Regions from separate parts of the Rahnella sp. P4_A8 genome, predicted to be linked through region 2. Evidence: riboswitches for the same ligand, from Rfam matches in the RefSeq annotation. Region 2 holds a riboswitch; the other holds the start of a gene.
The links. A riboswitch is a leader RNA that binds a small molecule or an ion and turns the genes downstream of it on or off. The one in region 2 is predicted to bind thiamine pyrophosphate.
Positions count from the first base shown of each region.

Region 1: it holds a riboswitch for thiamine pyrophosphate, as region 2 does, so the genes downstream of both, thiB (thiamine ABC transporter substrate binding subunit) here and thiM (hydroxyethylthiazole kinase) in region 2, are expected to answer to the same signal.

Region 1 covers NZ_JBFUHK010000012.1:43,184-47,600, reverse strand. The annotation lists gene thiP (thiamine/thiamine pyrophosphate ABC transporter permease ThiP) at 1-977, opposite strand, end outside; gene thiB (thiamine ABC transporter substrate binding subunit) at 953-1,936, opposite strand; TPP riboswitch at 1,980-2,109, opposite strand; gene sgrR (HTH-type transcriptional regulator SgrR) at 2,150-3,811, opposite strand; gene sgrT (glucose uptake inhibitor SgrT) at 3,914-4,099, shown strand; gene AC1DUO_RS09105 (MFS transporter) at 4,260-4,417, shown strand, end outside.
Region 2 covers NZ_JBFUHK010000003.1:14,876-19,292, forward strand. The annotation lists gene thiD (bifunctional hydroxymethylpyrimidine kinase/phosphomethylpyrimidine kinase) at 1-705, opposite strand, end outside; gene thiM (hydroxyethylthiazole kinase) at 702-1,511, opposite strand; TPP riboswitch at 1,546-1,644, opposite strand; gene AC1DUO_RS02470 (GNAT family N-acetyltransferase) at 1,798-2,232, shown strand; gene AC1DUO_RS02475 (DUF3313 domain-containing protein) at 2,372-3,031, shown strand; gene AC1DUO_RS02480 (LysR family transcriptional regulator) at 3,083-3,976, opposite strand; gene AC1DUO_RS02485 (NAD(P)H-dependent oxidoreductase) at 4,062-4,417, shown strand, end outside.

The DNA of each region.
Region 1 (4,417 bases), on a different contig from region 2:
GCGGGTTGTTGCAAAACACCGACCGCTGCCCGGTTTATGCCATCGGTAATGACGGCGAGTAACGGCGGCAGGATCAGCAACAACGCCAGGCCAATCAGTACGGCATCGGCGATGCGCCGCAACCAGGAATCGTCAGGATTACGCCAGCGCTGAGAATGCGTTTGGCCCACCGGCAACGCCTGACTGAGTTTCTGACTGAGCAACACCAGCGCCAGGCAACAAAACAGCTGGATCAGGGCCAGCGTGGCGGCGCGGCTTAAATCGTAGTCGTAACTTAGCGCCTGATAAATGGCGAGTTCAATGGTCGTTGCCTGCGGACCGCCACCCAGTGAAAGCACCGTGGCGAAGCTGGCGAAACACAGCATAAAGATTAAGGCGGCGGCGGGGAATATCTGCCGGCGAATGGCAGGCCATTCCACAAAGCGGAATTGCTGCCAGATATTCATGCCGAGTTGTGCGGCGAGCTGGCGCTGCTCAACGGCGATATTTTCCAGTGCCTGCACTAAGAGCCGCGCTGCCAGCGGCAGATTGAAAAACACGTGCGCCAGCAAAATGCCCTGTAAACCGTAAGGCGAGAAACGGTAATCCATGCCCAGCCAGCCGCAAATTTGCGCCAGCCAGCCCTGTCTTCCGTAGACACTGAGAATGCCAAACACCGCCACCAAAACCGGCAAGACCAGCGTCATCGCACATAAACGTAATAACAGCTGACGGCCGGGGAAACGGCGGCGGAACAAGGTGCGTGCCAGCAAAATTGCGGGCAGCACCGAGCAAAGCGCTGAAAGCAGCGCCTGCCAGAAAGTAAAGCGGATCACATGCCAGAGATAAGGATCGTGCCAGAGCGATGCGCCGCTTATCTGTGGCGCATGACGCCACAGAGAGCCTAAGGCCAGTACTGCCACCAGCAACATAGCCAGTGACGCGATGACGCCCGGCAACAGCCAGCGAGGGATCAATGGCTGACGGCGTTCTGCCATGCCTGGATCCATTGTGAACGATGAGTAGCGACATCCTGTGCGCTGTATTGCAGAGATTTGGCCGGAATCGTCAGTTGTTTAAAAGCGTCAGGCAGCGGGGTATTCACCACCGGATACATCCAGTTGCCGGTCGGGATCACTTTCTGGAAATCTTCCGTGGTGACGAACTTCATGAACTGTTCAGCAAGTTTCGGTTGCTTGCTGTTTGCCAGCTGGCCCGCCACTTCGACCTGCATGTAATGCCCTTCGGTAAAATCGGCTGCGGCGTAGTTATCTTTCTTCTCTTCGACAATATGGTATGCCGGAGAGGTGGTGTAGCTCAGCACCAGGTCGCTTTCACCTTTGAGGAATAAACCGTAAGCCTCGCTCCAGCCTTTAGTGACGGTGACAGTTTTCTTCGCCAGTTTTTCCCACGCTTGCGGCGCTTTATCGCCGTAGACTTTTTGCATCCACAGCATCAGGCCCAGACCCGGTGTACTGGTGCGTGGATCCTCATAAATCACTTTCCATTTCTGGTCGCTGTTGATCAGCTCATCGAGGCTTTTTGGCGGATTCTTCAGTTTATTTTTGTCGTAGACGAAGGCGAAATAACCGTAATCGTAAGGCACGAAAGTGCTGTCATTCCAGCCGCCTGGCACCGTCAGTCTGGCGTTGATTTTCGGTGCTTTGGCGAATAAACCGGTTTGTTCAGCGGCCTGCAACAGGTTGTTATCCAGCCCCAGCACGATGTCGGCTTTGCTGTTTTTACCTTCCATCCGCAGACGGTTGAGCAAAGACACGCCATCTTCCAGCGCCACGTATTTCAGTTCGCAGCCGCATTGGGCTTCAAAGGCTTTTTTAATGGCGGGACCGGGGCCCCAGTCAGCAGAGAAAGAATCGTAGGTATAAACCGTCAAAACAGGTTTTGCCGCAAATGCAGGTGCAGAAAGTAACAGCAGGCAGGACAGTAATTTTTTCAACTTTGCGCTCCAAAAAAATGAAAGGGCAAAGGATTTTGAGTAAGCATCGCGCAGTCTCAAATCCCTCCGCCGGGATTAACCGGATCAGGTTCGACGGGTTTCAAATCTCAGCCAAACTTGCTCACGGCGTTTACATCGCAGATTTAACAAGTCGGGCACCCCGTTGAGAACGGATGTCATTCTAGTGATTAACGGCGCGATGCGATAGTCCGATTAACTGTCCGGTGGGGCAAACCAGGCGGATTTAAAGTCGAACCAGCCGAGGGTGTTCATACGCACACCGCGCATACTGCGTTGCCCCTGTAGCACCAGCCAGTGATGGAACAGGGGATGGATCTGATGGCTGACCGTCTGTTTCTGGCTCCATTTCGCCATCGATAAATTCCCGGCGTGCCACAGGGCGGCATCGTCGTTCATCTCTTCGCTAAAGCAATGCTTTGCCAGCGGCAATTCGTAGAAATGCGCGAACAGTGAAAACTCCAGCGGCAGGGTGAAGTTGGCACTGCCGAGCCACAGATCACTTTTGGCATCGCCGCGGTGCCAGACTGCGTAATCCACTATCTGAATAATCAGTTCGATACCTTCTTCCGCCAGCAACGGGCGCAGGGCGTTGCAGATCGCCTGATGTTCGGAATGCTCGCCGTAAAATGTCAGCGTTACCTGCGTCAGGTTTTGCGGTTTGGGCGGACGTGGCCGGGGCGCTTTGTGATGCCATCGCGGCAGCAGGCCATACGCCGGAGACCAGTAGCGCTGGTAAATCGGTTCGGCATTATTCAGTAAGGCGATGGGATTGAGTAAATCGCACAACCACTGGCGTGTTTCTTCAGATTGTCCGACCGGCGAACGCTGGTCAAATAACAGGAAATAGCAGCCTTCTTCAAGGCGACTTTCCAGCTCGCTTTTGCCTGATTCATCGGCCTGAAGCTGTACGCCGGAATGCACCAGCTCTTCACTCAGTTCCGGTAATACCCAGATATTCACCTCGTCGATCAGTGCCCGGAAGCCAAAATAATCGTCAAAGGCGCGGATGCGCAGCTGTGTTTTCAGATTACGCACCACGGCGTAAGGGCCGGTGCCGACCGGATGGCGGGCAAAATCAGGCAGTGACTGCCATTCCTGCGGCAGGATCATCGCGTGGATATTGCCAAACAACCACGGCAGCCAGCGGTCGGGTTCATTCAGGTGGATATCTATGACATTCGCCGTGGGCGTCGTGACTGATTTCAGGTTGCTGAACAGCGGATGCGTTTTCAGGCGAATAAACGTGGCGATAATATCTGCCATCTCGAGTTCGCGACCATGATGAAAATGAATGGCGGGGCGCAGATAAAACCGCCAGTGCAGCGGCGAAACTTCCTGCCAGTGATGGGCTAAATCGCCTTCCGCTTCCCCATTTTCCTCATTTATGCGTGTCAGGCCGCTAAAGATTTGTCTGGCAATGTGGGTTTCTGAACGGCGCAACATGGTGCCGGGCAGCAGATTCATCAGCGGGCGATAATACAGTACGCGCAGAATATGTTTGCCCTGACGGAAACTGCGACCGAGCTGGGACAGCAGCATCTGGCGCACCAGGGTTTTGTCGCCGACCAGTTGTACCAGCTGATCAATGCTGTCCTGTTCCAGCAGCTCTTCAGCGCGCTGTTGCTGGAGTGCCAGCCCGGTATAAAGAAATTTCAGCGTGGATCGTTTGCCGCGTCCGGCCTCTGCATCCCACGTCAGCCAGCCCTGTCCCTGCATGGTGCTGAGCAACGAGCGCATGTGTCTGCGTGAACAGTTCAGGACTTCTGACAGTGCCTGTAATGTCGTTTCAGTTTCTTCACCGTGACAGCTTTGCCATAAGCGGATGAACTGTTGTTGCAAACGGGATGAGGACATAAAAGAGGAACTCCGTGGCCGATCTTCATCAATTTATCTTTCCTCATATTACGCCGATACTGTTTCTCAACGAAAGCCTGTTGTGAACAACCGGAGATCATCATGAAACGCAGTCTGAACGCCCGTTTCTATCAGCGTTATTTTGAAGCCATCAAAAAAAACGCCTCTAAAAATCATGCAGACTGGCTGTCCTGGGTTCCGGTGCAGTACCGTCTGGATATTCTGTCCCGTCTCACGCAGTGGGATATGGAAACGATGGACGACGAGCAATACCGCCGGCGACTGTGACTTCAGGTCTGACTAAATTCGATTTTCTGAGTAATGGTGTATTGTCACCAGCCAGTGAGGAAACTCACTGGTTTTTTTATGCTCATTTTCCAGAACCGACTGAAACTTCGCTACACTGTCTGTCTTGCTTTATCTGCATTCATTTCTCAGGGACGACGTCATGTCAAAACCTCGTTTTAATCGTATTTATGTCACCTTTCTGGTGGTCTCCTTGCTGTGCGGCGTGGCGGGTGCATTACAGGCGCCGACGCTGAGTCTGTTTCTGACCAACGAAGTGAAGGTCCGTCCGCTGTGGGTCGGCTTCTTTTATACCGTTAA
Region 2 (4,417 bases):
TTCGCGTACCGTATCGGCCCAGTTGTGATGACGCGGACGTAACGCGGCCAGCGCGGCCGACAGCGTGCAACCGGTGCCATGAGTATGTCGGGTATTCACACGCGGCGCAGTAAACCGCTCGCGGGAACCGGTCACAAACAACCAGTCAGGGCTTTCCTCATCACTCAGATGTCCCCCTTTCATCAGCACGGCACCACATCCCATCGCCAGTAAGGCTTCTCCCTGCTCACGCATTTCGGTTTCATTCGCCGCCACCGCACATTCCAGTAACGCCGCCGCTTCGGGCAGATTTGGCGTAATAATGGAAGCCTGCGGGATCAGCAAACGACGCACGGCATCCACGGCCTCCGGCAGCAGTAACGGATCGCCACTTTTCGCCAGCATCACGGTATCCAGCACCACAAACGGCGGCTGATAATGTCTGAGTCGCTCCGCAACCGCCTCCACAATCTGACTGTTCGCCAGCATGCCGATTTTCGCACTGTCGATCCGCACATCGCTCAGTACGGAATCGAGCTGCGCTGAAACGAAACCGGGCTCAATGTTATAGACCGACTGCACACCACGGGTGTTCTGCGCCACCAGCGCGGTGATCACACTGGTGCCGTACGCACCCAGCGCCGAGAAGGTTTTCAAATCCGCCTGGATCCCCGCCCCGCCACTCGGATCTGTGCCTGCAATCGTCAGTGCATTAATACGTTTCATTGTATTTCCTCGCCATTCAGCCATTCCTCGCCCATTAAATACAGATTATCGAGGTATTCAGGCGTGAAACTGCCCGGCCCCTTCACGACCGCACAGGCGCGCTCGCCGGCACAGGACATCACCCGGCAGGCGGCGGCCACGTTATCCAGGCGATCACCCGGCAAAGCCACAAAGGCCGCCACCACCGCAGATAATGCGCATCCGGTACCCACCACGCGGGTCATCATCGGATGTCCGCCAGCCACCGCCCAACTGCGCATCCCGTCGGTGACGTAATCGGTTTCACCCGTCACGGCCACTACCGCACCGGTCTCCCGCGCCAGTTGCTGTGCGGCAGGTAAGGCAGAAAGGGAATCATCACCGCTGTCCACGCCGCGCCCGGACGCACTGAGGCCGCTGAGAGCCAGGATTTCCGAGGCATTACCGCGGATTGCGGCAGGTTTAAGTGTGATGATTTCACGACAGAATTCTGTACGCCAGCTCAGACCGCCGACAGCAACCGGATCCAGCACCCAGGGCTTTCCGGCCTGAGTGGCTGCGTGAATAGCCGCCCGCATCGCATCGGCATGGGGATGTGTCAGCGTGCCGACGTTCACCAATAAGGCATCGGCAATGGCGCCAAATTGCGCCGCTTCGGCGGGATCAACCACCATCGCCGGAGATGCACCCAGCGCCAGCAGGACATTGGCGGTAAAAGATTGCACCACGTCGTTGGTCAGGCAATGAACCAGCGGCGCTGAAAGGCGGAGTTGTTTGAGAGAAGTGGCGGCTAAGGCGCCGGGCAAGAAGGTAGGTCGGGTATTCATAAATCTCCCCACCGGCACTCAGGAAGGCGGTATCAGGAGAGATACCTGACTTCCCTACGCTGGCATAATCCAGATCAGGTAATACGGGTAAAATCTCAGCCCTGCTTTGCAGCGGGCACCCCGAGTCAAGGGAACATTATTGGCGGCGGAGGTCAGAAGATCAATCAGGAAATGCGTTAAAAAAACCGATCAGCCAACGTAATTGAACTCACTCCGCTTCACTGGCAGTATCAGGAAACAGACATGAACAACACACGTTGATGAAAAATTTCCTCAGGAGTTTTACTTGTCCTCATCACTTATTGTCCGTCCTTATGAAGAAGCAGACCGTCCGTTTTTACGCACGTTGTATCTGGCCTCACGCAAGCATACCTGGACATGGCTGGAAGACGATTTTCAGCTGGAAGATTTTGACCGCGCAGTGATCGGCGAGACGATTCTGGTGGCAGAACGTGACGGACATTTACTGGGATTCGCCTCAATTTTCACTCAGGAAAATTTCCTGCATAACCTGTTTGTTGATCCGCAATATCAGGGAACCGGCGCAGGTTCAGCATTGCTTCAGGCTGCGGAAGAAACGTTTACCCGTCAGGGGTCGTTGAAATGTTTAGTAAAGAGTAAAAAATCAGTCGCTTTTTATCTGTCAAAAGGCTGGAACATCATCTCTACGGGGGACAGTCCAAAAGGTGAATACTATTTGTTTCATTCATCAAAAAAATAATTAAGGAAGAAATGATTACCTCACAGAACCGTATTTTCGCGATCCTGATGAATATCAATTTTTCTTTGTCGTTAAGAGGTTAAATTCCGCAGCGGTGCTATACATACTTGGTCTTCCTTAAAATATTTCGAGGGTACGAATGAAAACAATAAAACTGATGCAGATCGCCGCAGTGACTGGCGCACTGTTCCTGGCCGGTTGTACCAGCCACATTACCAAGACGGAAAAATACTCAGGTTTTTTAGGCGATTATTCCGGCCTTAAGGAAGTGAAAACGGCTGGGGGAAATCCGGTTCTGCGCTGGATCGATCCTTCGTTTAAGAAAGAAAATTATTCTTACATCAAATACGAACCGATTAAATTCTACCCGGAACCGCAGCCTACGGCGCAGATCGACAAAACCACCTTGCAGGGGGTGCTGGATTACGCCAACAGCCGCATGAAACCTGCACTGGCAGAGCGCCTGCCACTGACAGATCACGCAGGGCCGCGCACATTGATTTTCAAAGGTGCGATCACCGGTGTGAACACGTCGGCAGAAGGTTTGCAGTTCTATGAAGTCGTCCCGGTCGCGCTGGTTATTGCCGGAACTCAAACCGCGACAGGCCACCGCACGCGTGACACTGAAGTGTATTTCGAAGGTGAGCTGATCGACGCCAGTACTGGCAAACCGGTGATCAAAGTCGTGCGTAAAGGATTCGGTAAACAAGTTTCTAATGATAAACAGAAAGTTACCGCCAACGATTTAAAAGTTGTGGTAGATAGCCTGGCGAATGATACCAAGCTGTTCAACGAATAAGTTCCGGTTTTCCGCACCGTCAGACACAGGCAGTCGTAAGGCTGCCTTTTTTCAGACTGAATCAGCGATAAACTCACGCAGCCACTGATGTGCAGGATCACGATGAGCGCGCTCGTGCCAGACCATGTACATCTCGAACCCCGAAACATCCAGTGGCGGTGTAGTAACCTGCAAAGCAGGATTTCCACGTACCAGACGTTCCGGCAACATCGCCACCAGATCAGTGGTCATCAGCACCTGAACGACAAACAGGAAATGCGGCACTGACATGACGACGCGGCGCGATAATCCAGTGGCCGCCAGCGCGATGTCGGTATTGCCATAGAAACCCCCACCATCAGGTGAAACGATCACATGTTCCAGTGCGCAAAACGCTGAACGCGATATCTCGCCTTTAACCTGCGGATGTCTTTTTCTGCTCACCAAAACATAACGTTCAGCAAACAATAATCGGCTGTGCAGGCCATTCATCACCGCCTCGCCGGTATGGAATGCGAGATCCAGCGTACCCTGCTCCATTTTGCGGATAATCCGCGCAGGTGACGTTTCAAAAATAGCCAGCCGTGCAGAAGGTGCGGCTCTACGTAATGCCCGTAACGCGGGCAGCACAATGGTCGATTCGCCATAATCTGCCGCCCCCAGATTCCAGGTATTCTTTGCCGTCGAGGGGTCAAACACTTCACCCGCAGACACGGCCTGCTCCAGCGCGGCCAGTGCCCGTCGCAGCGGCTCACGTAATTCATCAGCACGCGCGGTCGGCCGCATCCCCCGTGGTCCCGGCAGCAGCAAAGGGTCATCAAAAAATTCCCGCAACTTCGCGAGCTGAACGCTGACTGAAGGTTGTGAAAGATTACGGCGTTGCGCCGTACGCGTGACGTTTTGCTCGGCGAGCAGGACATCCAGCGTCAGCAACAAATTGAGATCCAAACGGCCGAAATTACTCATCGCTATACCTGCTATATGATCAATTCATTTCAACTATACCTGACAACAACCTACTCTGCGTTTACCACTTAGCGGAGAATTCGTCATGAATGTATTGATCGTCTATGCCCACCCTGAATCACAATCACTGAACGGCTCGCTGAAAGATTTTGCGGTCAGTCATTTGCAGGCCGCCGGGCACAATGTGCAGATATCGGATTTGTATGCCATGCAATGGAAAGCCGCGCTGGATGCCGGAGATAACACCGAGCCTTCACCAGGGCCTTTTCAACCTTCGCAGGATTCACAGCGCGCTTACCAGAATGGCACGCAAAGCCATGACATTGCCGCCGAACAGGAAAAATTACAGTGGGCTGATACCGTGATATTTCAGTTCCCGCTATGGTGGTTTTCAATGCCCGCGATTATGAAAGGCTGGGTGGAACGCGTTTATGCCTACGG